One region of the Kineococcus sp. NPDC059986 genome, then DNA from elsewhere that is predicted to be linked to it. Evidence: riboswitches for the same ligand, from Rfam matches in the RefSeq annotation. Region 1 holds a riboswitch; the other holds the start of a gene.
What was found. Region 1 has a riboswitch for S-adenosylmethionine ahead of AB0637_RS21255 (sulfurtransferase). Riboswitches for the same ligand answer to the same signal wherever they lie in the genome.
Positions count from the first base shown of each region.

Region 2: linked by a shared signal. The riboswitch ahead of AB0637_RS06095 (MFS transporter) and the one ahead of AB0637_RS21255 (sulfurtransferase) in region 1 are both predicted to bind S-adenosylmethionine.

Region 1 is NZ_JBFBND010000039.1:23,443-27,818, reverse strand. It holds gene clpB (ATP-dependent chaperone ClpB) at 1-2,137, shown strand, start outside; SAM riboswitch class I at 2,268-2,363, shown strand; gene AB0637_RS21255 (sulfurtransferase) at 2,553-3,458, shown strand; gene AB0637_RS21250 (beta-galactosidase) at 3,606-4,376, shown strand, end outside.
Region 2 is NZ_JBFBND010000005.1:72,404-76,779, forward strand. It holds gene AB0637_RS06090 (NAD-dependent epimerase/dehydratase family protein) at 1-413, shown strand, start outside; gene AB0637_RS06095 (MFS transporter) at 460-1,818, opposite strand; SAM riboswitch class IV at 1,872-1,983, opposite strand; gene AB0637_RS06100 (hypothetical protein) at 2,095-2,658, opposite strand; gene AB0637_RS06105 (diguanylate cyclase) at 2,773-4,376, opposite strand, start outside.

The sequences.
Region 1 (4,376 bases):
CGACCTCACCGAACAGGCCCGTCAGGGCCGCCTCGACCCGGTCATCGGCCGCGACGCCGAGATCCGCCGCGTCGTGCAGGTCCTGTCGCGCCGCACCAAGAACAACCCCGTCCTCATCGGGGAACCCGGCGTCGGCAAGACCGCCGTCGTCGAAGGACTGGCCCAGCGCATCGTCGCCGGCGACGTGCCGGAGTCGTTGCGCGGCAAGCGGCTCATCTCCCTCGACCTCGCCAGCATGGTCGCGGGCGCGAAGTACCGCGGGGAGTTCGAGGAACGCCTCAAGGCCGTCCTGGCCGAGATCCAGGGGTCCGACGGGCAGGTCGTCACCTTCATCGACGAACTGCACACCGTCGTCGGCGCGGGTGCCGGCGAAGGCGCCATGGACGCGGGCAACATGCTCAAGCCCATGCTCGCCCGCGGTCAGCTCCGCCTCGTCGGGGCGACCACGCTCGACGAGTACCGCGAACGCATCGAGAAGGACCCGGCCCTCGAACGCCGGTTCCAGCAGGTCTACGTCGGCGAACCCTCGGTGCCCGACACCATCGGCATCCTGCGCGGGCTGCGCGAACGGTACGAGGCGCACCACAAGGTCGCCATCTCCGACGCCGCGCTCGTGGCCGCCGCGACCCTGTCCGACCGCTACATCTCCGGACGTCAGCTGCCGGACAAGGCGATCGACCTCGTCGACGAGGCCGCGTCCCGGCTGCGCATGGAGATCGACTCCTCGCCCATCGAGATCGACGAGCTCCGCCGCGCCGTGGACCGCATGAAGATGGAGGAGCTCGCCCTCGGCAAGGAGGACGACGCCGCCAGCCGCGACCGGCTCGAGACGCTGCGCCAGAACCTCGCCGACAAGCAGGAGCAGCTCACCGCCCTCACCGCCCGGTGGGAGCAGGAGAAGGCCGGCCTGAACCGCGTCGGCGACCTCAAGCACCAGGTCGACGAACTGCGCTCGCAGGCCGAACGCCTCCAGCGCGAAGGCGACCTGGGTGCCGCCAGCGAGATCCTCTACGGCCGGATCCCGGCGCTGGAGGCCGAACTCGCGCAGGCGCAGGCCGCCGAGCAGGACGTGGCGGCGTCCGCGCCCATGGTCGCCGACGAGGTCGGACCCGACGACATCGCCGAGGTCATCGCGGGCTGGACGGGGATCCCCGCCGGCCGGCTGCTGGAGGGCGAGACCGAGAAGCTGCTGCGCATGGAGGAGTTCCTCGGTGCCCGCCTCATCGGCCAGAGCGCCGCGGTGCAAGCCGTCTCGGACGCCGTGCGGCGCTCGCGGGCCGGGGTGAACGACCCCGACCGGCCGACCGGGTCGTTCCTGTTCCTCGGTCCGACCGGGGTCGGGAAGACGGAACTGGCCAAGGCCCTGGCCGACTTCCTCTTCGACGACGAACGCGCCATGGTCCGCATCGACATGAGCGAGTACTCCGAGAAGCACGCCGTCGCGCGGCTCGTCGGTGCGCCTCCGGGGTACGTCGGGTACGAGGAGGGCGGTCAGCTCACCGAGGCCGTCCGACGGCGGCCGTACTCGGTCGTGCTGCTCGACGAGGTCGAGAAGGCGCACCCGGAGGTGTTCGACATCCTCCTGCAGGTGCTCGACGACGGTCGCCTCACCGACGGTCAGGGCCGCACCGTGGACTTCCGCAACGTCATCCTCGTGCTGACCTCGAACCTCGGGTCGCAGTACCTCGTCGACCCGGACCTGTCGCGGGCGACCAAGCACGACGCCGTCATGTCGGCCGTCCGGGCGAACTTCAAGCCGGAGTTCCTCAACCGGCTCGACGACGTGGTGGTGTTCGACCCGCTGTCGACGCAGGAACTGTCGCGCATCGTCGAACTGCAGGTGCAGAAGATGGCCGACCGCCTCGCCGACCGCCGACTGGTCCTCGACGTGAGCGACGCGGCGAAGGACTGGCTCGCCATCTCCGGCTACGACCCCGCCTACGGGGCCCGGCCGCTGCGCCGCCTCGTGCAGCGCGAGATCGGCGACCGCCTCGCCCGGGCGATCCTGTCCGGGGAGGTCCGGGACGGGGACACCGTCGAGGTGGACGTCGCGCGCGGCAGCTTCGACCTCGACGACCCGGCGTCGAGCTCGTCCGGGCTCGTCGTGCGGCGGGCGGAGAACGCCGTCTCGATCTGAGACGCCGTCGGGCAGGTGGGGACGGGGCTCCCCGGTGACGACCACCGTCACCGGGGAGCCCCGTCCCGTTCCCGGGGAACGTCTCTCGGCGGTTGACACGACGCGTGTCCTCCGGGCACGGTGATCCCGAACACCATCCAGAGCGGCTGAGAGACCTGGCTCGACGACGCCGCAGCAACCCCCCTGCCCTGCAGGGTGCGGGTGCTCCCGCCAGGGACGATGGAGGGCACGGAATGACGCAGGACCGCACCACCGAGCAGTTCTCCCGGCTGCACCGGCGTCGGCACGTCGACCTCGGTCGGTGTGCGTCGTCGCGCTGTCGCTGCGCGCGCTGAGTCCCCGAACCCCTTCCCGCACGCCCAGCCGAACCCCGCCGTCCCGCCGTGGGCGGCACCGCCCTGCCCTGGAGGCCCCCGTGAGCACCACGTCCACCGCCGTCCCCGCCGACACGACCGACGCGAAGTTCGCCGGCTACGCCGACCCGTCCCGCCTCGTCAGCACCGACTGGCTCGCCGAGAACCTCGGCCGGGAGGGGATCGTCGTCGTCGAGAGCGACGAGGACGTCCTGCTGTGGAGCACCGGCCACATCCCCGGGTCGGTGACCGTCGACTGGCACACCGAGCTGAACGACCCCGTGACCCGGGACTACGTGGACGGAAAGGGGTTCGCCGAGCTGCTGTCCCGCAAGGGGATTCGCCGGGACGACACGGTCGTCTTCTACGGTGACAAGAACAACTGGTGGGCGGCCTACGCCCTGTGGGTCTTCACGTTGTTCGGTCACGAGGACGTCCGCCTGCTCGACGGTGGCCGGGCGAAGTGGATCGCCGAGGGTCGCGGGACGACGACGGACGCCCCCGAACCCGAGCGCACCGACCACCCCGTCGTGGAACGCGACGACACCACCGTTCGTGCCTTCGCGGCGGACGTCCGCGAGCACCGGGGTGGGCTCGTCGACGTGCGGTCGCCGCAGGAGTACTCCGGGGAGCGCACCCACATGCCCGACTACCCGCAGGAGGGCACCCTGCGCGGCGGTCACATCGCCGGCGCCGCCAACGTCCCCTGGGCGAAGGCCGCGAACGAGGACGGGACCTTCAAGGACCGGGCCGCCCTCGAGGCGATCTACCTCGAGGGCGCGGGCCTGAACGCGCAGCAGCCCACCATCTCCTACTGCCGCATCGGGGAACGGTCGAGCCACACCTGGTTCGTGCTGACCCACCTGCTCGGTCTGCCCGACGTCCGGAACTACGACGGCAGCTGGACCGAGTGGGGCAACGCGGTCCGCGCGCCCATCGTCGTCGGCACCGACCCCGGCCCGCGCTGACCTCCGGCCCTGGACCGGGACCGCCCGGCGGTCTGTGGGGTCATCCTATCTACGGAAGAGTAGATAAGATGACCTCGTCCGGGGACCCGGACGGCTCGGTGCCGCGGAGACGCGGCGGTGGGCACCACGCGACGAGGGGTGAGCCCGATGGACCGGATCCTGTTCGGGGCGGCGTACTACGACGAGTACCTGCCCACCGACCGCACCGCGACCGACATGGCGCTGATGCGCGACGCGCACTTCACCGTCATCCGCATCGCGGAGTCGACGTGGAGCACCCTGGAACCCCGGCCGGGCGTCTTCGACTTCACCCACGTCGACCGGGCCCTCGACGCGGCCGAGGCCTTCGGCCTGCAGGTCGTCGTCGGCACCCCGACGTACGCGGTGCCGGCGTGGCTCGTGGCGACGTACCCCGAGGTCCTCGCCGTCACCGACGCGACCGACACCCCCCGGTACGGCGCGCGGCAGATCATGGACATCACGGCCCCGGCCTTCCGCCTGCACTCCGAGCGCGTCATCCGCGCCCTGGCCGAGCGGACCGCGGGTCGGCAGCACGTCATCGGCTTCCAGGTCGACAACGAGACGAAGTACTACGGCGCGGCCTCGCGGTCCGTCCAGCGCGGGTTCGTGCGACACCTGCGCGAGCAGTTCGGCGACGACCTCGACGCGCTCAACCGGGCCTACGGCCTGGACTACTGGTCCAACCGCGTCGACGCGTGGGAGGACTTCCCCGACGTGCGCGGCACGATCAACGGGTCGCTGGCGGCGGCCTTCGACGCCTACCGGCGCGGGCTCGTCACCGAGTACCTCGGGTGGCAGGCGGGGATCGTGCGCGAGTACGCCCGCCCCGACCAGTTCGTCACCCAGAACTTCGACTTCGACTGGGCCCCGGGCTGGTCCTACGGCGTGCAGCCCTCG
Region 2 (4,376 bases), on a different contig from region 1:
TGTGGGAGGCCCTGTCGAGCGGCGGGGAACTCCTCGTGCCCGGGTTGGGGCTGGAGACGATGCACCACGTGCACGCCGACGACGTGGCGCAGGTGTTCGAGCTGGCGATCGCCCGGCCCGAGGTGTCCGTGGGCCAGAGCTTCCACGCCGTGTCCGACCGCGCCCTGACCGTCCGGGGGTTCGCCCAGGCCGCCGCCGGGTGGTGGGGCCGGGAGGCGAACCTGCGGCACGTGTCGTGGGAGGAGTTCCGGGCCGCGGCCGGGGAGCACGCCGAGGCGAGCTGGGACCACCTGTCCCGCAGCCACTCCGCGAGCACGGAGAAGGGCCGGGAACTCCTGGGGTACTCCCCCGGCACGTCGCTGGACGCGGCGCGGGCCGCCGTCGAGGCGATGGGGTTGCTGCCCCGCTCCTGACGGAGGTGCCCCTCGGGCCCGGGGACCCCGGGCCCGAGGGGGTGCCTCAGGACCGGACCGGCTCCGGAACCCGTTCCAGTTCGCCCAGGGTCATCCCCCGCGCCTCGGTCCCGCGGACCCACCAGACGCCACCCGCGGCGGCACCGATCAGCCAGAACGCGGCGAGCAGGACGAACATCGACGTCACGGAGAACGCCACGGCGACCTCCGCCAGCAGGACCTGACCCACGATGGCACCGGTCCGTCCCACGCCGACCGAGGCGCCGACCCCGGTGGCCCGCAGGTGCGTGGGGAACTGCTCGGAGAACGTCGGGTAGGCCGACACCCAGGCGCAGGTCGCGAAGAACGCCGCGACGGTGAACGCCACGAGGACCAACGGCCGCGAACCCGTCGAGGCCGCCGCCGCGCACCCGAGCATGCTCAGGGACGCCCCGGTGTAGGCGGCGACGACGGAGGGCCGGCGACCGAGGAGGTCGAGCGACCAGGCGATGAGCACCCCGCCCGCCAGCGCGCCGACGTTCGCGACGAGGAAGTACCAGGGCAGGGCGGCGTCCGAGATCGGCACGGCGCCCGACGCCGAGGAGAACACGAAGACGCTCATGGCCGTGAACAGGCCGTAGTACCCGGCGGCCTCGGAGAAGTCGAGGGCCATCCCGAGGAACAGCTTGCCGCGGTGGTGGGTCCAGAGTTCCCCCAGCGCGCTGCCGCCCCGCGCGGGCGACGGCGGCAGGACGTACCCCTGCGCACTGGCCTGGCCCGTGATCTCCTCCACCACCGCGTCGGCCTCGTCCAGCCGCCCCCGCGCGGCCAGCCAGCGCGGCGATTCGGGGACCAGCCGCCGGGCGAGCAGCCCGTACACCGCGCTGACGACCCCGAACAGCAGGGTGTAGCGCCAGCTCAGCCCGAAGGCGGAGACGACGAGGATGGAGACCAGGGAGGAGAGGATCCCGCCGAGGGCCCAGAACGTCATCACCAGGCCGTTGCTCCGCCCGCGGTTCCGGGCGGGGGTGAACTCCGAGATGGCCGAGGTGATCGCGGAGTACTCACCGCCGACACCGAGGGCGGTGACGAACCGGAACACCATGAAGACCTCGTAGCTGGGGGCCGCCGAACTGGCCACCGCGGCGAGGGAGTAGACGAGCAACGTCACGACGAAGAGGCGTTTGCGCCCGACCTTGTCGGCCAGCCACCCGAAACCCACGGCACCCAGGGCGATGCCCAGGAACCACACCACGTTGATGACGACGGCCTGTTCGGCGCCCAGGCCGAACTCGGCCTGGATCCCCGGGATGACCGATCCGATGATCTGCACCTCGAACGCGTCGAGCATCCAGCCGATGCCGAGCGCGGTGGCGATGCGGGTGTGCGCGGGTCTCCAGCGCGAGTGGTCGAGTCGAGCAGCCATGGCGTGTCCTCAGGTCGCGGTCGCACGGCGTCGACGTCGCGCAGGACCCCCGGAGGCCGTCCTTACCCGTGCGTCGAGCACCAGGTCAGGTCGTCACCCGGGGCACCCCACGACGAGGAGGGTTGCCGTCCAGCGAGCCGGGGCTTCGCGCTGGAACTCGTGACCGGCGCTGAACCTAGCCAGGAGCCTCGCTGCGTGTCAACGGAACCTCGGTCCCGCAACACCGCCCGCCCCGCCGACGGCTGCGGGGAACGCTCTCCCGCAGCCGCTCCCTCGTCAGCTGCGCGTGGCGGTGGGGGAACTCGTCGCCGAACTCGTGGGAGAACTCGTGGCGGAACTCGTCGGGGAACTCGTGGGACGGTCGTCCTCGCGTTCGACCGTCACCCGCGTCGCGGTGAAGGATCCGTCGGCGGCGCGCGTGACCTGGGCGTTGACGTGCCCCCCGGGCCGCAGGGCGGCCGCGGTCACGACGGCGCCGTCCTGGCGCAGGACCGTCGTCGGGGTCAGGGCGACGACGACGTCCTGGTCGCGCAGAGCCTTCTCCCGGCCACCGTGCACCGTGACGGTGATGCGGTTCGCCGCGGGGTCCACGGCGGCGAGGGTTCCGGCGACGACGAGCTTGGGGGCCCGCACCGCGCGGGTGACGGTGGGCCGGGGGGCCGGGCGCTCCGTGGGCCGTGCCGTGGGGGTGCCCGTCGCGGTCGGCGTTGCCGTCGCCGTCGACGTCGACGTGGGTTCCGGTCCACCGGGGCGGGACGCGAAGGCGCTGCCCGCGGTGGGCAGCGCCACGCTGGCCGCCAGCGCGAGGGAGAGGGTGAGCGTGGTCGCGCGGCGGGTCATGGTTCCTCCTGGATCACCGGGCCCCCGCAGTCAGGGGCCCGGTGGTGGTTCGGCGGGCGCACCGCCGGACCGGAGGGGTGCTCACCCGGGTGGCCCAGACCGGCGCGACGCCGCCTACCCCGGACGTCCCGCGGGGAGCCCGTCGCGCGCCGCGTCCCGGACCGGGTGGACGACGCACCGGTTCTTGCCGGCCTTCTTCGCGGCGTACATCGCGGCGTCGGCGTCCTGCAGGAGTCGATCGGCACCGGTGCCGGCCTCGGAGAGGCGGATGCCGATCGAGGCACCGATGCGGACGGTGCCTGCGGTCAGCGGGACGGGTCGGCCGAGGACCGCGAGGATGCGGTCGCCCACCGCCTGGAGGTCGTCGACCGACGCCGCTTCGGGACACACCACGGCGAACTCGTCGCCGCCGAGCCGGGCCACGGTGTCCCCCGGCCGGACGCAGTGCCGCAGCAGCTCGGCGACGTGCTGCAGGAGTTCGTCCCCGGCGGCGTGACCGGCGGTGTCGTTGACCGCCTTGAACCCGTCGAGGTCCACGAACAGGACCCCCACACCCGCACCGGTGCGCCGCGGTCCCGCGAGCGCGCCCTCGAGCCGGTCGCGGAAGAGGCTGCGGTTCGGCAGCCCCGTCAGACCGTCGTGCAGGGCCTGGTGCTCGAGCTCCTGCTCCGCCGTGCGGCGCGCGGTGACGTCCTCGACGAGGCACATCAGGTAGGGCTGCGCCCCACCCGAGGGCCGGACGACGACGGCCGACAGCGAACCCCACCGCGTGGACCCGTCCGCGTGCAGGAACCGCCGCTCGCACCGGACCTCCTCGGTCGTCACCGCCTCGAACGTCCGGCGGCACTCCTCCACGTCGTCGGGGTGGACGAGGTCGAGGATCTCCCGTTCGAGGAGCGCCTCCTCCCCGAACCCCGTGAACTCGACGAGGGCACGGTTCACCCGCAGGAGCCGTCCACGCGGCTGACCACCTCCGAGGGCCACCATCACCATGCCGACGGGGGCGGTGTCGAAGCCGAGGCGGAAAACCTGCTCGGAGTCGGCGAGGCGTTCCTGCGCCGCGATGCGCTCCGTCAGGTCGGTGGCGACCCCGATGAAACCCGTGAGTTCCCCGGCCTCGTCCCGCATCGCGGTCACCGTCAGGACGACCTGCAGCGCCCGGCCGTCCCGGGTGCGGTAGGTCCACTGCCGGGTCTCGTGCCGTTCCCGCCGGGCGTGGTGCACGAACACCTCGAACCCCGGGGCGACGCCGAGTTCCGCGGCGCGAGCGGCCACCTCGTCCGGATCGTGGAACCGATCCGGCGTCGCGCCCAGCACCTCCTCCGGCCTCCAGCCGAGCATCCGGTGCGCGCCGTCGTTGAAGACCGTGACCCGCCCCTGCGGGTCCGTTCCGACGATCGACTGCTCGGTCGCGGCGTCGAGGACGCCCTCGAACAGGTCCCTGGCGCGCCGCACGTCGGCCGCGGCCCGGCGGACGTGGGTGACGTCGTGGTAGGCCGCGACCACACCGCCGCTCCACGGCACCCCCGGCAGTTCCACGAGGGGGTGGGCGCTCACGCTGAGCGTGAGCCCCTGCGGGTGGCGCAGGCTCTTCACGACGAGGTCGACGGCGTCGACGCGCTCACCTCCGAGCGCGCGCACGACGGGCAACCGGTCGGCGGGGACGGGGTCGCCGTCGACGTCGAAGAACCCGAAGTGGTCCCGCCAGGCCGCCATCG